Paraneptunicella aestuarii: one gene and its partner. The protein of the gene in region 1 interacts with the protein of each later gene in a pairwise test. Links are inferred from orthologs where the notes say so. Each region holds a gene or a part of one and is shown on either strand. Other genes may lie near its edges.

The links.
Region 2: the proteins of KIH87_RS16830 (region 1) and KIH87_RS15715 interact in binary tests that used the Escherichia coli proteins (3 or more experiments, as listed by UniProt). The link is inferred for Paraneptunicella aestuarii from one-to-one orthologs.

What each region holds. Positions count from the first base shown.
Region 1 is NZ_CP074570.1:4,316,213-4,321,066, reverse strand. What follows is about bases 878-3,840. They hold KIH87_RS16830 (protein-disulfide reductase DsbD), read left to right. Parts: upstream 878-1,422; coding sequence 1,423-3,258; downstream 3,259-3,840. Other genes in these bases: upp (uracil phosphoribosyltransferase), read right to left, coding at 3,335-3,840; cutA (divalent-cation tolerance protein CutA), read left to right, coding at 1,109-1,426; KIH87_RS16840 (FxsA family protein), read right to left, coding at 878-878. In the rest of the region: KIH87_RS16845 (co-chaperone GroES), read right to left, coding at 1-11; more of KIH87_RS16840, read right to left, coding at 399-877; more of upp, read right to left, coding at 3,841-3,913; aroQ (type II 3-dehydroquinate dehydratase), read left to right, coding at 4,512-4,854. UniProt on the Escherichia coli protein: Required to facilitate the formation of correct disulfide bonds in some periplasmic proteins and for the assembly of the periplasmic c-type cytochromes.
Region 2 is NZ_CP074570.1:4,070,354-4,074,879, reverse strand. Bases 1,274-4,272 are described here. They hold KIH87_RS15715 (DsbE family thiol:disulfide interchange protein), read left to right. Parts: upstream 1,274-2,477; coding sequence 2,478-3,068; downstream 3,069-4,272. Other genes in these bases: ccmI (c-type cytochrome biogenesis protein CcmI), read left to right, coding at 3,593-4,272; KIH87_RS15710 (cytochrome c-type biogenesis protein), read left to right, coding at 3,105-3,596; KIH87_RS15720 (heme lyase CcmF/NrfE family subunit), read left to right, coding at 1,274-2,478. Outside these bases: cytochrome c maturation protein CcmE, read left to right, coding at 1-450; more of KIH87_RS15720, read left to right, coding at 460-1,273; more of ccmI, read left to right, coding at 4,273-4,526. UniProt on the Escherichia coli protein: Involved in disulfide bond formation. Catalyzes a late, reductive step in the assembly of periplasmic c-type cytochromes, probably the reduction of disulfide bonds of the apocytochrome c to allow covalent linkage with the heme.

The DNA of each region.
Region 1 (4,854 bases):
CGAATTGCCATCTTTTCAATCTCCTGAAATATGCAAGATTAGATTTAATTTTGTTCCTTATGGAACTCAATAAAACATTCGAGTAGACCGTATGATCTACTCCGTTGAATTTGTTGCCAGCGTAAATGGGGGTGGCAGCAATGATCTCAAGGATCTTTTTTAAAAAAATTTGTATTTTTTTTCATTGTTCGGCGAAAGCGGTGATTTCTGGTTAATAAAATGCTCTATTTGACGTTTAAGCCAGAGATTCCGAAATGAATTTGGAATGACACCAATGCATTCTGGATGCCGCATCGTTGTGCGGCATTGTTGTGCGGCATGACGGCGATATTAAGGATTTTCTTAGAGCCTCTTCGTCATGCTGATGTATATCATCATCTCTTGAAAGGTAGTGTGGTTTAAGGCTGTTCTTTATCGTTGTTTACATCCTTGATTGCAGGATTGTCGGTTCGGCGAAATTCACCTTCAATAATGTCTTCTTGGGATTGTGAATTTGAACGGTGATGTTCTGAGTGATAGGTGTAGGTAAACGATTGATTGGCATTCATCGTCATTTTATTGAAGAAGTTTTTAACCAGGTAGCTGGCAATCATAGGACGAGTGATGGGCAAGGTAAACAGCAGGCCGATAATGTCGGTAATAAATCCCGGGGTAACTAATAGCACGCCAGCAATTAATAATAATAATCCTTCGGCAAGCTCTTGACCGGGAAGCTGTCCTTGATGCATTTTATGCTGCGCTTGAACAAAGGTTTGTGTTCCTTGTTGGCGAACCAGTGATGCACCAATAAATGCCGTGATGATCACAATCGCCAAAGTGTTCCAGCCGCCGATGATGTCACCCACCTGCAACAACAGGGAAATTTCTACAATAGGCATGACGGCAAACAGAATGAATAATTTAAAAAACACGGTAATCCCAATTTGTTCTAATTTTAAAGGAACAACATTGTGGTAAATGTTGATTTCTCAATAGATGAAATTTTAACGGGCATGCATGGTTGTTCCTCTGAACGCCAGCTAAAAATGCCTGTTGGTAGCCAAGTTTATCACTTATCATGACATTGCTGTGAAATTATCGAGCAGTGTTGCAGGTCATAGGAGCTGTTATGTCAGACTTTTGCGTAATTTTGTGTACTTGCCCCAATATGTCGGTGGCGAGAGATATTGCATATCGTGCGGTTAAATCCCAGTTGGCTGCATGTGTGAACATTGTTCCCGGAGTGGTTTCTGTTTACATGTGGGAAGGGACGGTTCAGCAGGATCAGGAATGCCAGGTGATCGTTAAAACCAAAAAATCAGTGGAAAAGGAGCTTCGTGAAAGTATGTTTGAATTACATTCGTATGATTTGCCTGAATGGGTTGTGTTGGATATTAGTCATGCCAGTGAAGATTACGCAGATTGGATAAGAAAAAGTGTTAAATGAATAAAATAAACCCTCTATTTGCTCGTATTTTTTGGATTTTCTTTTGCTTTATTAGTGTTACGTTCCATGTTCAGGGGCAGCAAAATGACTTTATGTCAGATCTGTTCCAGGAGCAGCCGGAATTCTTGCCTGTGGATCAGGCATTTCAGTTCGATTTTTATCAAAAGGACGATCAACTAACGCTCAGCTGGCAAATTGCTGAGGGTTACTACCTCTACAAGAAACAATTTAAAACCGTGGTGAAACAGGCCGAGTTGGGGGAGCCTGTTTTCCCTGAAGCTCGCGAAATAGAAGATGAATTCTTCGGCGTGTCGGATGTCTTTTTTGAGCACGTAGATGTTCAGTTTCCTATAAAGCATTCCATTAACGATGGTGTGGTTAAGATCCAATATCAAGGCTGTGCCGAGCTCGGATTGTGTTACCCGCCTACGACAAAGGTTGTGTATTTGTCTGAGGTAGTTGCCAAGGCAACTGATTCTGGCAACCATGCAACAGAACCTTCTTCGGTTATATCGATTAAAGAGCAAGAAAGTTCAAGCGCGCCTGTGTCTGAACAATTCCAGTTACTGGATTTGCTAAAAAGCCAGGACAGTATGTTTTTAACATTGTTAGGCTTTTTGTTGCTGGGTATTGGCCTTGCTTTCACACCATGCGTATTTCCCATGTATCCCATTATTTCTGGCATTGTTGTGGGACAAGGAAAGAACGCTAACACCAGTCATACGTTGAGTTTGTCTCTGATTTACGTTCAAGGGATGGCTCTGACCTATTCATTGTTAGGGTTGGTTGTGGCCAGTGCGGGTGTGCAGTTTCAGGCAGCATTACAGCACCCTGCCATTTTGACGGTTTTAATCGTGGTGTTTGTTGCCTTGGCTGCGGCGATGTTTGGAGCATATGAGTTGCAATTGCCGTCAAGTTGGCAGGTTAAACTGAATAATCTGAGCAACCAGCAAAAAGGCGGCAGTTACTTTGGCGTGTTTGTGATGGGAGCGATTTCCGGATTAGTGGCGTCGCCTTGTACTACAGCACCGTTAACCGCTATTTTGCTCTATATCGCGCAAAGCGGCGATTTGATGTTGGGCTTTACGGCGCTTTACGTACTTAGTTTTGGCATGGGTATTCCACTGGTTGCCTTTGCTGTGACTGGCGGTAAGTTGCTACCTAAAGCTGGCAACTGGATGAATGTGGTTAAAGTGACGTTCGGTTTTATGATGCTGGCTGTGGCGCTGGTGTTCGTTGAACGCATGTATAGTGGTTTCTGGATAAGCATGGTTTGGGGCGTATTAGGCTTAGCCATGTTTGGTTACTACTATGAGAAGAATCAACAAACGGTCTTGACCTTCTGGAAGGGTGTTCGAACGGTTGTCATTTTCTTGGGAATGTTTGCTTCTGCCATTTATGGTTATGAAAAAATTCGTGATTCTTTGATGCCGGAAACTGCACAGCAAGTTGGTACAGAAATGGCGCATTTGCAGTTCAAGATTGTGAAGAATTACGCTGATTTTGAACAAAAAGTCGCGCAAGCCAATGCTCAGGGTAAATCGGTAATGATCGACCTTTATGCGGATTGGTGTGTGGCTTGTAAGGAATTTGAAAAATACACCTTTCCGGATCCTCGAGTGAAAGCCGTATTAGCGAATACCGAGCTATTCCAAATCGATCTTACCGACAACACGCCTGAAAATTTGGAGTTCCAGGAAGCCTTTAGCGTGTTAGGGCTGCCGACCATTATGTTTTTTGATGTGAATGGAACAGAATTGGAAAGAGCCAGAGTGACGGGGTTTATGCCGGCAGATCGCTTTGCTGAGCATATTAATCGCGCTTTGAAGTGATTAATATCGGGTAACGGATAACTGTGGATTCCTGTTTTTAAGCCGGAATCCGCAGTTATTGAATTTAGTTATTTAATTATTGAGTTCCGAATATCTTGTCTCCAGCATCACCCACACCAGGGATGATATAACCTTTTTCATTGAGTCCCTCATCAATGGTTGCTGTGTAAATATCGACGTCGGGGTGAGCATCGGTAATCGTCTTAATACCTTCAGGACAAGCCAGCAATACCAGGCACATAATATCGGTACAGCCTTTGCTTTTGATCAGCTCAATAGCGGCTTTCATTGTTCCACCCGTAGCGAGCATGGGATCCACGATCAGCGCTGTTCGTTGGTGGATGTCTTTAACGACCTTATCGAAATAAGCTACAGGCTCTAATGTTTCTTCATCTCGGTATAAACCTACAACACTGACTTTGGCGGTGGGAACCAGACTCATTACGCCGTCTAACATTCCCAATCCTGCGCGCAAAATAGGTACTAAAGTGAGAGTTTTTCCCACAATACGCTTAACTTTGATGGGTTTTTCTTGCCATCCCATTATTTCAACTTCTTCTGTCGGAAGGTGACGTGTTGCCTCGTAAGTTAGAAGGTTGCCTATTTCACTGGCGAGCTCGCGAAAACTTTTCGTACTAATGTTTAGCTCTCGCATGAGGCTAATTTTATGTTCCAGTAAGGGGTGGTGTATGTGGTGTACAGGCACAACTGTCTCCGTCCAGATATTAAGTTGAGTCGTGAGTATTTTTTTATATTAGAGAGGATACAGGTAGAAGCAATCATTTTTTATATTTTCAGGTTAAAAAATTAACCTGAAATTTCATTTGCAGCCTTTCATATGAAAATTTATTGGAATATTGGAGGGATTTGTTAGAAATAATCGTTATTTGAGGCAGAAAATACTCGAAAATGAAGAATTTTGATACTTAGGTTAGTTTTGATGGTGATTTATTACCTGCTTGGTAGTAATTTTTCTCGCAAATTGTCGGGGAAATAGTTTTAAATTTAATCTATTTGTGATAAAAATTTTACCTCGCTTGCCGTTGCTTAATTTTTTTAAGTGTGAAATAGTAGAACTTTGTGCTTATCGTCGCTGATAAGACCAGTAAATTGCTGTCATTTATGCAGATGCGCCTATAATTAGCATTTGTGTTTCAATTTTGGCGAAAAATCAGGTTGCTTTGCATTTTTCTCCATTTTGGCAGCTTAATTGCGAAGATGTATGCAAAATAGCGTATTTTAGGTGAGAGTTTATGCGGATTTTATTACTTAATGGCCCTAACTTAAATATGCTGGGTAAGCGTGAGCCAGCGGTTTATGGTTCTCAATCTTTGCAAGATATCGTTAATGGTCTGGATGTGTTAGCCGGAACATTAGGCGTAACCTTGGAGCATTATCAGAGCAATGCCGAGCATTTGTTGATCGAGAAGATCCACAATGCTATGGGAAGTCAGGATTTCATTATTATCAATCCTGGCGCTTTTACCCATACCAGTGTTGCTCTTCGTGATGCATTACTAAGTGTAGCCATTCCCTTTATTGAAGTGCATTTGTCTAATGTTCACGCCCGTGAACCCTTCCGTAAACACTCCTATT
Region 2 (4,526 bases), 250 kb from region 1 along the record:
TCAGCCGTTATTGTGATTGTGACTGCTGCTATTGGGCTGATGTTATACGCCCTGAATCAAAACATTGATCTTTTTTATACCCCTTCTGAAATCGTGAACGGCAAAAATGGCGTGAAACCTTCTGTTGGTCAACGCTTGAGAATTGGTGGCATGGTGGTCGAAGGCTCGGTTCAACGTAGCCATGATTCACTGGATGTGGAGTTTGATTTAATTGATGTTGGCCCTCTGGTAAAAGTGACTTATCACGGCATCTTGCCAGACCTGTTCCGTGAAGGTCAGGGTATTGTGGCAACCGGCGTTTTGCAGGAAGGTAATCTTATTGTGGCGGATGAAGTATTGGCTAAGCACGATGAAGAATATATGCCGCCTGAACTTGCCGAAGCAATGAAAGGCATTAAGCACGAGAAACCTTCTCAATATCAGCAATACAATAAGCCAGAAGGCGAGTAGGTACTTACTATGATTGCTGAGTTGGGACATTTCTCATTAGCATTGGCAATGTTAATGTCGATGCTAATGGCGGTATATCCGCTTTGGGGCGCACAAAAAGGTAATGAGAATTTGATGGCGATGGCTAAGCCGTTGGCGTCAGGCATGTTTCTCTTTACCGCTTTTTCTTTTGGTTGTTTAACCTACGCTTTTGTTACCGATGATTTTAGTTTGTCCTATGTGGCTCATACCTCGAATAGCTTGTTACCGATTCAGTATAAGTACACGGCTGTTTGGGGCGGGCATGAAGGCTCTTTCCTGTTCTGGGTGGTCATGTTTTCCGGTTGGACATGCGCTGTTGCCTGGTTTAGCCGCTCGATTCCGTTACATATGGTTGCCAGAGTGCTGGGCATTCTTGGCCTGATTGGTACGGGTTTTTATTTGTTTATCCTGCTCACATCCAACCCCTTTGAGCGTTTATTACCTTTTTATCCCGTTGATGGTCGAGACTTGAATCCCTTATTGCAAGACATTGGCATGATCATTCATCCGCCTATGTTATACATGGGATATGTGGGTTTTTCTGTTACTTTTGCCTTTGCGGTTGCTGCATTGATTTCCGGACAATTGGATTCAGTCTGGGCTCGTTGGGCTCGTCCCTGGGCAATTGCTGCCTGGGCGTCTTTGACCGTCGGTATCGTATTGGGAAGCTGGTGGGCGTATTACGAGCTTGGCTGGGGCGGCTGGTGGTTCTGGGATCCGGTCGAAAATGCCTCTTTTATGCCTTGGTTGGCGGGTACTGCGTTGATGCATTCTCTAGCGGTCACGGAAAAACGTAAACTATTTAAATCATGGACAGTATTGTTAGCGATTTCTGCATTTTCCCTGAGCTTGCTTGGAACCTTCCTGGTGCGTTCCGGGGTGATTATTTCTGTGCATTCCTTTGCCAGTGACCCGGCTCGTGGCTTGTTCATTCTTGGTTTGTTGATTCTGGTTATTGGCGGTTCCTTGCTGTTTTATGGCTTGCGCGCCAGCCAGCTAAAAAGCGTTGGGCGTTACGGGCTGATGTCTCGTGAAGTCATGTTGTTTGGCAACAATGTGTTGTTGAGCGCTGCCACCATGGTGGTGTTGTTAGGAACCTTGTTGCCTTTGGTGCATAAAGAACTGGGCTTGGGTTCCATTTCTATCGGTGAGCCTTTCTTTAATCAGATGTTTACCATTCTGATAGTGCCCTTTGTCTTTTTGCTCGGCATAGGGCCTTTATCTCGTTGGAAAAAGCAGTCGATTGGAGAGTTGAATAAGCAAATGGCGATGACGACCGTCATTGCGGCGTTGGGCGCATTGTTGATTAATTTTGCTTACGACAAACTGGTGATGATCGCATTGTTAGGGACTTTCTTGAGCATTTGGATTGGTGTTATGACAGTGCAGGAAGTGTTGTTGAGAGTGAATAAACAGGGTGTCAGTAAAGCCAGTTTAGCCAGCCTTTCTCGTAGCCACTGGGGAATGGTTCTAGGGCATATGGGCTTTGCCATTAGCTTAATGGGTATCGCTGTTACCAGTCAGTTCAGTCAGGAAATTGAAGTGCGCATGGATGAGGGTGATAAAGTCGAGCTGGTTGGTTATGAGTTTACATTCAAAGGCATTGAATCGTTGAATGGGCCTAACTATTCAGGGCAAGCTGGTATTGTTGAAGTTCACAAAGAGGGCGATTTCATTGCTCGGTTGAAAGCGGAAAAACGTTTTTACACGGTACAACGCTCTACCATGACCGAAGCTGCTATCGATAGCACTCTGTTACGCGATTTATTTGTTGCATTGGGCGATCAACTTAAAGATGGTTCCTGGGCGCTACGTTTATACGTTAAACCTTTAGTGGTGTGGATTTGGTTAGGTGGATTTATTATGGCTGCCGGTGGGTTGTTGAGTATGTCAGACAAGCGTTATCGCTTATCTCGATTTGCTCGTAAGAACGCAGAGCAACTTGATGATAGCGCTTCCCAAAAGAATCAGCCTGCTACGAATGAACCTCAAGGAGCCGCAGGATAATGAAAAAAATACTATTTTTCTTAATCCCTCTCGGAGCCTTTTTATCTATTACTTTGTTTTTGTTAAAAGGGCTCTTTTCCGAAGCGCGCTACGAAGTGTCGATTTCGGTTGATAAGCAAGTACCCGAGTTTGCCTTGCCTGATGTGATGGATCCGCAACAAATCTACACTAAAGAGGTGTTCCTGGGGCAAAAGACCTTGCTCAATGTGTGGGGCGTCTGGTGTGTGACTTGTGCGGTTGAGTTGCCTTATTTGGCTGAGTTACGCAAGCAAGGTATTCGCATTGTTGGCTTGTATTATCAACTCAATAATGACCCGGATTTTGGAGCCAAACCCTTGCCTCAATTGCAATGGGAAATTCGTGAAATGCTCGGCAAATATGGTGACCCTTACCAGTTTAATATCTTTGATGCGCAGCGCAGTTATGGCATGGACTTAGGGGTGACTGGTGCGCCGGAAACCTTTTTGATCGATGAGCAGGGTGTTGTGCGAGTTCACCATGTGGGTGATTTGAATCCACGTGTTTGGCAGGAAAAGTTTGCTGCTTATTATTCTGAAGATAAAGCGTCAGCCCAAGGTGCTGGTCGCTAAAAAACGAATCATAGTGGAAATGTCTGAGTGAAAATAATGCATTGGTTCAGATTGGTCTTTCTTTGGAGCTTTGTCGCTCTAAGCTTTTCTGTGTGGGCGACAACCGATACTCAGTTTCAGTTTGAGGATCCAGGCAAGCAAAAGCTGTTTCTGGAATTGAAAGCCGAGCTGCGTTGCCCTATGTGTCAGAACCAGAACATTGGTGATTCTAATGCCATGATCGCATTGGATTTAAAGCGAAAAGTATTCGAGTTGGTTGAGCAAGGTAAATCCAAGCAAGAGATTATTGATTACATGAAAGCTCGCTATGGCGATTTTGTTCATTATCAACCACCTGTAACACCCATTACCATCTGGTTATGGTTACTGCCGTTACTCTTTGTGTTGATTGCTGCTGCTTTGGTTGTTCGAAGCCGAATGAATGCAACCGACGCGGATTCCGTGGCATCAAACAATGATGTTTCCGGACAAGATGGCGTCGATCAGGACGAGTCTAAAGCTGACGAATTATTGGATAAATACAAGTGACAATATTTTGGGTTGGTGCAGTCGCACTTATTTTTCTCTCTTTAATCGTAATTTTCTGGCCTTGGCTTTTAAAACGAAATCAACACGATCAAGAACAAGAACGTTTGAATGTGTTGTTAGTAAAAGATCGTGTTGCCGAGATAGAACGTGACTTGCAGGAAAGTATCTTGTCTGATGAAGACAAACAAGCTGCTGAGTCAGAGCTGAAGAAAGCGTTAGTGCTGGAAGTTTCTGTTGCCAGTGAAAATAAAGTCCAAGCGACAAAAAACGCTTCAGGGTTTTCTGTTGTTCTGCTGCTTTTTACTTTTATCGCGATTGCTACGGCAGTTGGAAGTTATCTGTATAGTAATGAGATCAGCGATATTCAAAACTGGCAAGATGCACAGGCTCGTTTACCAGAGTTGGGTGAAAGAGTAGTACGTGGTGATGCTTCTTTGACTCAACTCGAATATCAGAATTTTACCTTGGCACTAAGAACCAAGTTGGCTAAAAAAACCGATGATGCTGTGGGTTGGTTGTTGCTCGGACGTCTTTATGCGTCGATGCAAAATGTCGAGCAGGCTATGTCTGCTTTTGAAAAATCCCTGGCTTTGGAACCTGATAGAATTGGTACGCTGATTAGCTACAGCCAGATGTTGATCATGACGAATCAAAAGCCTCAGATCTTAAAAGCCAGGCAGATTTTACAAAGAGCCTTACAGGCTTCGCCGGGCGAGAAAGATGCTATGGGGTTGTTAGCAATTGCTGCTGAGCAAAGTGGCGATAAGGATTTAGCTGTGATGACCTGGCAAGAACTCAGCCTACAAATTGCGCCTGAAGACCCGCTTCAAGAGACGATTAAAACGAAAATTGAACTGTTGCAGCATGGACAAACCGAGCTTATGGTTAAGGTTGATATTGCCCAGAGACTGAAAGATAAATTGCCGAAAG